Regions from separate parts of the Mesorhizobium sp. 131-2-1 genome, predicted to be linked through region 1. Evidence: riboswitches for the same ligand, from Rfam matches in the RefSeq annotation. Region 1 holds a riboswitch; each other region holds the start of a gene.

The links. A riboswitch is a leader RNA that binds a small molecule or an ion and turns the genes downstream of it on or off. The one in region 1 is predicted to bind thiamine pyrophosphate.
Region 2: linked by a shared signal. The riboswitch ahead of JG743_RS22310 (Ykof family thiamine-binding protein) and the one ahead of thiC (phosphomethylpyrimidine synthase ThiC) in region 1 are both predicted to bind thiamine pyrophosphate.
Region 3: linked by a shared signal. The riboswitch ahead of thiC (phosphomethylpyrimidine synthase ThiC) and the one ahead of thiC (phosphomethylpyrimidine synthase ThiC) in region 1 are both predicted to bind thiamine pyrophosphate.

What each region holds. Positions count from the first base shown of each region.
Region 1 covers NZ_AP023247.1:5,632,381-5,635,718, forward strand. Annotated here, with positions in the region: gene metH (methionine synthase) at 1-1,653, opposite strand, end outside; partial or broken gene JG743_RS34680 (aspartate 1-decarboxylase) at 1,771-1,950, shown strand; TPP riboswitch at 1,971-2,087, shown strand; gene thiC (phosphomethylpyrimidine synthase ThiC) at 2,191-3,338, shown strand, end outside.
Region 2 covers NZ_AP023247.1:4,580,806-4,584,143, reverse strand. Annotated here, with positions in the region: gene JG743_RS34205 (porin) at 1-252, shown strand, start outside; gene JG743_RS22320 (porin) at 267-770, shown strand; gene JG743_RS22315 (hypothetical protein) at 825-1,175, opposite strand; TPP riboswitch at 1,386-1,498, shown strand; gene JG743_RS22310 (Ykof family thiamine-binding protein) at 1,489-2,097, shown strand; gene JG743_RS22305 (ABC transporter permease) at 2,441-3,229, shown strand; gene JG743_RS22300 (ABC transporter ATP-binding protein) at 3,226-3,338, shown strand, end outside.
Region 3 covers NZ_AP023247.1:6,659,065-6,662,402, reverse strand. Annotated here, with positions in the region: gene thiC (phosphomethylpyrimidine synthase ThiC) at 1-744, opposite strand, end outside; TPP riboswitch at 848-964, opposite strand; gene queE (7-carboxy-7-deazaguanine synthase QueE) at 1,246-1,983, opposite strand; gene queD (6-carboxytetrahydropterin synthase QueD) at 1,980-2,336, opposite strand; gene queC (7-cyano-7-deazaguanine synthase QueC) at 2,336-3,034, opposite strand.

The DNA.
Region 1 (3,338 bases):
GATGCCGGTGGCGACGGCGAAGACGTTGGGGTCGAAAACGATGTCCTCGGGCGGGAAGCCGGCCTGTTCGGTGAGGAGTTTGTAGGCGCGGGTGCAGATCTCGATCTTGCGCGCCTTGGTGTCGGCCTGGCCGGCCTCGTCGAAGGCCATGACGACCACCGCCGCGCCGTAGGCGCGCACCAGCCTGGCATGATGCAGGAAGGCTTCCTCACCTTCCTTCATCGAGATGGAGTTGACCAGCGGCTTGCCCTGCACGCATTTGAGGCCGGCCTCGATGATCTCCCATTTCGAACTGTCGACCATCACGGGGACACGGGCGATATCCGGTTCGGCAGCGATCAGGTTGAGATAACAGACCATCGCCTTCGTCGAATCGATCAGCCCCTCGTCCATGTTGATGTCGATGATCTGGGCGCCGTTGGCGACCTGGTCGCGTGCCACGTCGAGCGCTGCGACATAGTCGCCCGCCGTGATCAGCTTGCGGAACTTGGCCGACCCCGTGACATTGGTCCGCTCACCGACATTGACGAAGGGAATCTCGTCGGTCAGCGTGAACGGCTCCAGCCCGGACAGGCGCATCTTCGGCTCGATGTCGGGGATGGCGCGCGGCGGATACTTCTTTACCGCCTCGGCGATGGCACGGATATGATCCGGCGTCGAGCCACAGCAGCCGCCGACGACATTGACCAGCCCCTCGCGTGCGAAATCCTCGATCTGCGCGGCCATGTATTCCGGGCTCTCGTCATATCGGCCGAATTCATTGGGCAGGCCTGCATTCGGATAGGCGCAGGTGAAAGTGTTGGCGACGTCCGAAATCTCGGCCAGATGCGCGCGCATGGCCTTGGCGCCGAGCGCGCAGTTGAGGCCGATGGTGAACGGGCTGGCGTGACGCACAGAATGCCAGAAGGCGGTCGGCGTCTGGCCGGACAGCGTGCGGCCGGACAGGTCGGTGATCGTGCCGGAGATCATCACCGGCAGGTGCACGCCTTTCTCGATAAAGATCTCGTTGCAGGCGAAGATCGCCGCCTTGGCGTTCAGCGTGTCGAAGATGGTCTCGATCAGGATGATGTCGACGCCGCCGTCGATCAACCCGCGCAACTGTTCGCCATAGGCGAGGCGCAGATCGTCGAAAGTCACGGCGCGATAGCCTGGGTTGTTGACGTCAGGCGACATCGACGCCGTGCGATTGGTCGGCCCTAGCGCACCGGCAACGAAACGGCGTTTGCCGTCTTCCCGCTGTGCTCTCAGCGCGGCACGGCGCACCAGCCGCGCTCCGTCGCGGTTCAGCGCATAGACGGCATCCTCCATTCCGTAATCAGCCTGGGCGATCGAGGTCGAGGAGAAGGTGTTGGTCTCGAGGATATCGGCGCCTGCGATGGCGTACTGATAGTGGATTTCCTCGATCGCCCCGGGCTGGGTCAGGATCAAAAGGTCGTTGTTGCCTTGCTGGTGGCAGGGGCAGCCGGCGAAGGCCTCGCCGCGAAACTGGCTCTCGTCGAAACCCAGACCCTGGATCTGCGTGCCCATGGCGCCGTCAAGGATGAGGATGCGTTCGTGCGCTGCTGCGGTCAGCGCAGCAACCACTTCGGAACCGTCGGGCTTTGCCGCGGCGGGGCCGAACAGGTCATCCAGCGATGAGGAGCTTTGCGACATTTTTCATCCTCAAGACGACAGCCGCATCCAAGGCACATAAAGACATCTTTATGTCAACATACGCCCTCTAAGACCTTCTGTCACCCCAGTGCGCGTCGGTTTCACCCAGTCAAGTGGCCTTCGCCGGCTTTCATTGTCTGCAACTCCATATACCTGGACGAAGCGCGTATCACCTCCCTGAAGCCGCGGATTATCACGTTCGATTAGGATAACCACATACTGGACCGCCTGAGCTACTCCGTCGATCTCGACGCAGATGGCCGTTACGCTTTCTCCATCCTTCGCTTGACAAGATAGCGCGAGCCCGTTCAACTTGAGGCATTCACCAGGGGAGTCCCGGCAAGGGGCTGAGATACTGCTGGCTTTCGCGGCGCAGTGACCCGTTGAACCTGATCCAGTTCATACTGGCGTAGGGACGGTGCAAGCGCTTTGCGGGAGTTCATGCCCGAGGTCCTGTTTTGGCAGGACGACCAAAGCGTCTTTTCATCCTTCCGGCACAGAACTGGGTCTCCAATGCACGAGCAAAGGAGCCTCAAGATGAATGCCCTCACCCCCGCCGTTTCGACGGGACCGCTGCCCGCCTCACGCAAGATCCACAAGCAAGGCACCCTCCACCCGCAGATCAGGGTGCCGATGCGCGAGATCTCCGTCCATCCGACCGCCGGCGAACCGCCCGTCACCGTCTACGATCCGTCGGGGCCCTACACCGACCCGACTATCGACACCAGCATCGAAAAGGGCCTCGCCCGGCATCGCCAGGAATGGGTCATCGCCCGCGGCGATGTCGAGGCCTATGACGGCCGCTATGTCCGGCCGGAGGACAATGGGTTCGCGACGGGCGAGCGCCTGACGCCGGAATTTCCCGTTCGCAACCAGCCGCTCAGGGCCAAAGCGGGCAAGGCGGTGACCCAGCTTGCCTATGCGCGCGCCGGCATCGTCACGCCCGAAATGGAGTTCGTCGCGATCCGCGAGAATCTGGGCCGCGAGATGCTGCGCGGCAAGATTGAGCGCGACGGCGAGGCCTTCGGCGCGGCGATCCCCGACTTCGTCACCCCGGAATTCGTGCGTGACGAAGTGGCGCGCGGGCGGGCGATCATTCCCGCCAACATCAATCATCCCGAGAGCGAGCCAATGATCATCGGCCGCAATTTCCTGGTCAAGATCAACGCCAATATCGGCAACTCCGCCGTCACTTCGTCGATGGCCGAAGAGGTCGAGAAGATGGTGTGGGCGATCCGCTGGGGCGCCGATACGGTGATGGACCTGTCGACGGGCCGCAACATTCACAACATCCGCGAATGGATCGTGCGCAATGCGCCGGTGCCGATCGGCACGGTGCCGCTTTACCAGGCGCTGGAAAAGGTCGGCGGCATCGCCGAGGACCTGACCTGGGAGGTCTATCGCGACACGCTGATCGAACAGGCCGAACAGGGCGTCGACTATTTCACCATCCACGCCGGCGTGCGGCTGCACTACATCCCGCTGACCGTCGACCGGGTGACTGGGATCGTCTCGCGCGGCGGCTCGATCATGGCCAAATGGTGCCTGCACCATCACCGGGAGAGCTTCCTCTACGAGCACTTCGCCGAGATCTGCGACATCTGTCGCGCTTACGACGTGTCGTTCTCGCTCGGCGACGGGCTTCGTCCGGGCTCGATCGCCGACGCCAACGACGCGGCGCAGTT
Region 2 (3,338 bases), 1.1 Mb from region 1:
GTCGCCCGCGCCTTCGAAAGCGCCTCGGTGGCCTCGGCGCTGACCAGTCCGGATTTCGTCCATGGCGAGCATTTTGGCGTGCGCGTCAACTGGGGCAATGCCGGCCAGTCCAATGCCATGGGCGTCACCGGAGCGGCCGTGCTGGGCGAGGGCTTCCTGCCCAGCGGCACCGGCCGGCTGACCGGCGCGGCGGGCGTCGCCTTCTCGGGCAAGACCGTCGGCGGCAATGCCGGCCTGCAGCTCACCTGGTAAGGCCGGGGGCCATCATGCTCAGATATCTTCTTGCGCCGGCGATGCTCGGCGCGCTCTGCGGCCTGTCGGCGCCGGCGCTGGCGAAGCCGGTCGAATACGTCAAATTGTGCTATGCCTACGGTGCCAACTACTATTACAGCCCCGGCACCGACACCTGCATCAACGCCCAGACCGGCGACACCAGGAAGGAGGTCGATGACGGCAATGGCGGCACCACCACCGTCACCGGCAAGACCGCGTTGGCCAGCCATGTCGACGACATCGACAACCGCGTCACCCGCGCCTTCGAGAACGCCTCGATCTCGGCCGCCCTTGCCGCGCCGGATCTCGTCCAGGGCGAGCATTTCGGCCTGCGCGTCAACTGGGGCAATGCCGGCGGCGCCGACGCCTTCGGCTTCACCGGAGCTGCGGTGCTGAGCGAAGGCTTTGCCCATGGCGGCCGGCTGACCGGGACGATGGGCATCGCCTTCTCCAGCGGCACCGTCGGCGGCAATGCGGGGCTGCAGTTCAGCTGGTAGGGAGGCATCTGACCTTCTCGCCCTTGTGGGGTGAGAAGGGGAAGCGCCCGCCCTTCAAGCCTCCCACGCATCGCTCGACAGCGCAAACCTGACGCCCGCCGCCGTCATCGCGAGCTCGCATTCGGTGATGGCGCGCAGGTTGCGCAGATAGCGTGCCACGGTTTGGGGCAGCCAGCCGGCACAGGCCTCGACATAGGCGCGGCTGTGGACCAGCGTGCCGGTCGACAGGCGTTCGTCCTTCTCGGCGATGACCTTCAGGTACTGGCGGATGAAGCGGATGTCCTCGGCGATGTCCTGGCTGGCCATCCGCCAGGCGCCGGCGAGGCGTTCGCGCTGCTCGAGCGGCAGTGGCGACAAAAGCGGGCGGGAGAGGTCGGCGAAGGCGGCGTGGTTCGCGGTATTCAAGGAGGTCCCTCCGGAGAAGAAGGGAAATATCGTACTTTACGTACGAATATCGGTCAAGCAACATTCGTACAAATTGAACGATTGGATGGCTGCGAGAAACCCGCAAAAATCTTGTGACGCGCCATCTCCCCCTAGGGGGAGATGAGGCGCTTGGTCTGACGGAGGCCGCCAAAAACCGCTTCCCCAAGCCTCCAAACAGTGCTTTAACCGCCGCATCCACAGGGGTGCTCCGTACGGTCGGGGCTGAGATGGGGGCGGCAAGCCTCCGGACCCTAAAGCTGATCTGGATAATACCAGCGGAGCGAGGCGGGCCATGTTTTCCGGCGCACAGATTTCCCTTTATCCGATGGCCGACGATTTCGTCGGCGTCATCCTCGGCGCGCTCGGCGCGCTCGATCCTTGGCGCGACAGGCTGCGGATCGAGACCGACGACATCTCGACCCTTCTGGTCGGGCCGCCCGAGGTGCTGTTCCCGGCCATGCGCGACCTGTTCGTGGCGGCGGCAAGGAGCGGCAAGCACTGCGTGCTCTCGGCGGCGGTCTCGCGCGGCTGTCCCGGCGAGCCCGACGATCCGATCTGCCGCTCCGACGAGATCGGCGGGCCGGTGATCCCGCTGGACGAGCGCAAGCTGGCCGCCATCCGCGCCGTTCAGGCGACGCCTTCGGTCGACCAGCCGGCCGCCGCCCAGTTCTCGCTCTACGTGATGGGCACTGGCGACCATATGGACGAGATCTATGGCTGCATCGACTTCCTGAAGCAGTCGGGCGTCTTCGAGCGCTCGAAGCACTTCTGCACCAAATTGCGCGGCGATGCCGGCGCGATCTTTGCCACGCTCGCCGAAGCCTTCTGCCGCTTCGGCCCCGGCGCCGGTCATGTGACCCTCGACATCACCATTTCGGCGAACAGCCCGACCGCGGTTTGAGCGGCGCGCAGGCGCTGTCGAGGATATTGTCGTGGCTGTTCCGTTCGACCCTTTGCGTGGGGGAGAGATCCCCGCATCTGACCGCTTCTCAGAAGAGGGAGCGGGGTCATCGGTGATTGGCGAAAGCCGAGGCGACGGCCAATCTCCCCCCTTGTGGGGGAGATGCCTGGCAAGGCAGAGAGGGGCGCTGTCCCGCCGGCCTGTCAGTTGGCTACATGCGCGGCGTTCGTCAGTTCCTTCAGGACAAATTTCAAAAGCTGGCGCTCCGTCACACCCCCCTCTGTCCTGCCGGACATCTCCCCCGCAAGGGGGGAGATCAGCCTTCACCTCGACCCTCGCCAAGTTGGTTCCCGCCGCCCTCGCTTTCGCGCTGCTGCTTGCCGCATGGGAGCTCTACGCCCGCCTCGGCGGCATCGCCCCTACCGTGCTGCCGGCGCCGTCGCGCGTGCTGCTGCAGGCCTGGGAGAACCGCGAAGCGCTGGCCGAAAACACGCTTCCCACCATCCGTGCCACGGCCGCCGGCTTTGCCTGCTCGCTCTTCGCCGCCTTCATCCTCTCGGCGCTGGTCGATTTCCTGCCGCGGCTGCGGCGCGCGCTGTTTCCGCTTTTGATCGCCAGCCAGACCTTGCCGCTGGTGGCGATCGCGCCGCTGGTCGTACTCTGGTTCGGCTTCGGGCTCGCGCCAAAAATCCTGCTCGTCGCGCTCGTCACCTTCTTCCCGATGATGGTGGCGCTGGTCGAGGGTTTTGCCGCGACCGAAAAGGAGATCGCCGAGATGCTCGCCGCCATGGGGGCGGGGCGCTGGCGCATCTTCTGGCTGGCGCGGCTGCCTTCGGCGCTGCCCTATTTCTTCGCCGGCTTGAGGATCTCCATCACCTATGCCGTGGTCGGCGCGATCTTCGCCGAATATGCCGGCGCGGCGAAAGGGCTGGGCATCTACATGCTCAGCGCCAAGAACAATTTCCGGCCGGACCTCGTGCTTGCCGCAGTCGCCGTCAGTGCCGCGCTTACGCTAGCCTTGTTCGGCCTGGCCGTGCTGGTGCAGCGGCTGGCCATGCCCTGGGAAAATGCTAAGAGCGAGCGCGGCGGGCGCGATCGCAAGCCTGGACATGCCCGGGACGGGTCGCCATGACCCGGCTGGAACTCCGCGACGTGCGCAAAAGCTTCGGCGCGCTCGAGGTCCTGTCAGGCATTTCGCTTGATGTCGCGGCGGGCGAGTTCGTCTCCATCCTCGGGCCGTC
Region 3 (3,338 bases), 1.0 Mb from region 1:
GTTGCGGCCGGTCGAGAGGTCCATCACCGTATCGGCGCCCCAGCGGATCGCCCAGACCATCTTTTCGACCTCCTCGGCCATCGAGGAGGTGACCGCCGAATTTCCGATATTGGCGTTGATCTTCACCAGGAAATTGCGGCCGATGATCATCGGCTCGCTCTCGGGATGATTGATGTTGGCGGGAATGATCGCGCGTCCGCGCGCCACCTCGTCGCGCACGAACTCCGGCGTGACGAAGTCGGGGATCGCCGCGCCGAAGGCTTCGCCGTCGCGCTCAAGCTTGCCGCGCAGGATCTCGCGGCCGAGGTTCTCGCGGATGGCGACGAACTCCATTTCAGGCGTGATGATGCCGGCGCGCGCATAGGCTAGCTGCGTGACCGCCTTGCCTGCCTTGGCCCTGAGCGGCCGATTGCGAATGGGAAATTCCGGCGTCAGGCGCTCGCCCGTGACGAATCCATTGTCTTCCGGCCGGACATGGCGGCCGTCATAGGCTTCGACATCGCCGCGCGCCGTGACCCATTCGTGGCGAAGCCGGGCAAGGCCCTTTTCGATGTTGGTTTCGACAGCAGGGTCCGTATAGGGTCCTGACGGATCGTAGACGGTGATGGGCGGTTCGCCGGCCGTCGGATGGACGGAGATTTCGCGCATCGGCACCCTGATCTGCGGGTGGAGGACGCCGGATTTGTGGATTTTCCGCGAGGCGGGCAGTGGTCCCGTCGACACGGCGGGGGTGAGAGCATTCATCGTGAGGCTCCTTTGCTCATGCATTGGAGACCCAGTTCTGTGCCGGAAGGATGAAAAGACGCTTCTGCCGACCTGCCGAAACAGGACCTCGGGCGTAAACTCCCGCAAAGCGCTTGCACCGTCCCTACGCCAGTATGAACTGGATCAGGTTCAACGGGTCACTGCACCGCGAAAGCCAGCAGTATCTCAGCCCCTTGCCGGGACTCCCCTGGTGAATGCATCGAATTGAACGGCCCTTCGCTATTTTGTCAAGCGCATTCGTCCCGCAGCGGTGATCGGCGACCAAACAAACCCAGCGGAAAAGCATGGTAGTATCGAGAGCAAGTCACGCTCCAGAGGAGCGGTGAAGCGCCCCCAATAAGGCGAGCCCTCATGCGGATTTCGGTGCCTTTTCCAGCACGGTGTTTTCGGGGCTTTCCGGAACGACGCTGCTGCCGCCCAGTTGGGTGAGATTGCTATAGAGGTCTGTCTTGCTCATCGTCGGCAATCCTTCCCCTTCGGCTAGACGCCCCGTTTGTTTCCCCAGAGCAGAACATGAAGCTGCGGCAGTACACGCGCCTCGAACCACATGTCACGGGTCACTTTTTCAACCAGCCATTCCATGCGCCTCATCACACCGGCCATGTCGATGAACGCGTCTTCGTTGCCGGGACGCGGCGGCGTGTGATTGCCGGGCTGCAGATAGACGGGTAATTGCGGGTAGCGCGCCGCGGCGTCTTTGGCATAGGCATAGTCATCTTCGTCGAAGACGACGAGCTTGAGCGCCGTCTGCGGCTTATCCTGCGCCGCCTCTAAGCAGGCGTCGAACGCGGCCCAATCTGTCGTCATTTCACTTGAGGGCGGCTTGGGGCTGAGTACCAGCACGTCGAGATCCGCGAACCATTGCTTAGACACCGAACCTTGGGTTTCCAATGCAAAACGGTAGCCCTCACCATGCCCGCGGTCGATCAACTGGCCAAGCGGCTGGATGGCCGGATTGCCGCCCGACAGCGATACCATCACGGGCTGACCGCCGGAAAGTGCAATGACCTTTTGCCAAACCGCGTCGGAAGACATCATCTCCCAATCATGGCGGAAGCGACGGTCCACCGCATGCAGGCTGTCGCACCAGGAACAGCGATAATCGCACCCGCCGGTTCTTACGAACACCGTCGGCAAGCCGATCAGCACGCCTTCGCCCTGAATGGTCGGCCCAAAAATCTCGCTCACCCGGATTCCGGGATGCAACGCGCAAGTCATGGTCGGTATTCCGCCCAGGTTTTCGGCGTCTCGCTCACCCGCACGGCGGAGGTTTCGGGTAGCCGCACCTTGCACCAGTCGTAGAAGTGCCTGGCCAGACATTCCGCTGTGGCATGGTCATGCCCCAGCACGTCGTTAAGATGCCGATGGTCGAACGTCCCATCGATGTAGTGCTTGAACGCCGCCAGATCTTGGTAGTCGCGCACAAAGCCGTGTTCGTCCAGTTCGCCACCTGAAAGCTCCACTACGACGATGTAGTTGTGGCCGTGCAGACGTGCGCACTGATGATCTGGTGGCAAGGAGGTGAGCTGATGCGAGGCCGAGAAGTGGAACTCTTTGGTAATGCGGAACATCACGCGCTCCTTGTCTGGATAGCGTGGAGCCAGAAGTCTGCGTCCTCATAATCTGTCGGGTCGGTGATGCCGGCCAGATCGAATGCTTCGCGCCGTTCGACGCATGTCCCGCAGCGACCGCAATGAAGTGCACCGCCCTTGTAGCAGGACCACGTCGCCTCGAACGGTGTGGCGTACTTTGCCCCCTCGCTGACGATGTCGGCCTTCGACATATTCACATACGGAGCGTACAGGCGGATATCGGCGTAGCCTGCGAGGGCATGGTTCTGCATCGTCTGAAAGGCGTCGATAAAAGCGGGCCGGCAATCGGGATAGATGAAATGATCTCCGCCGTGGACGGCAGTGGCCACCGCATCGGCCTTCTGCGCGGCGGCAACCCCGAAGGCGATGGCCAGCATGATGGCGTTCCTATTCGGCACCACCGTGATCCTCATGGAGTCTTCGGCATAGTGCCCGTCGGGCACGTCCACATTATCAGTCAGCGCCGAGCCGCTCAGGTTCCGGCCAACATCGCGGATATCGACGATCTGGTGCGGAACAGCCAGCCGCTTGGCGCAGATAGCGGCAAAGCCGAGTTCCTTTTTGTGCCTCTGGCCGTAATCGAACGAAAGCAGGCCAATGAGTTTCTGCTCGGTCGCCACCTTGTGAGCGAGCGAAACAGAGTCCAATCCGCCGGAGCAGATGACGAGGGCTTTCATGGTTTGAATCCTTGTTTTGACCGGGTAAGGCTGCGACCGGAGATTTCTCTGCGTTCCCACTACTCCACGGAGCCGGTTTTGTGAATGGGGTGGACGCGATTGAGCGCACGTACCTTGTTGTCAGCGTCCCCAAGATGACTTGCACGCGACTTGTCGCGTATCTTCGACCGCTGGGGTGCTGACGCCGGCACTGCGTATATAGGCGTATAGATGATGCAGAAATCACTGCCGTGGCGCAGCAGCATTCCCGACACACCTTCGGCTTGTCCGGTTTGCCCCAGAACTTGACGTCCCGAGTTTCGGC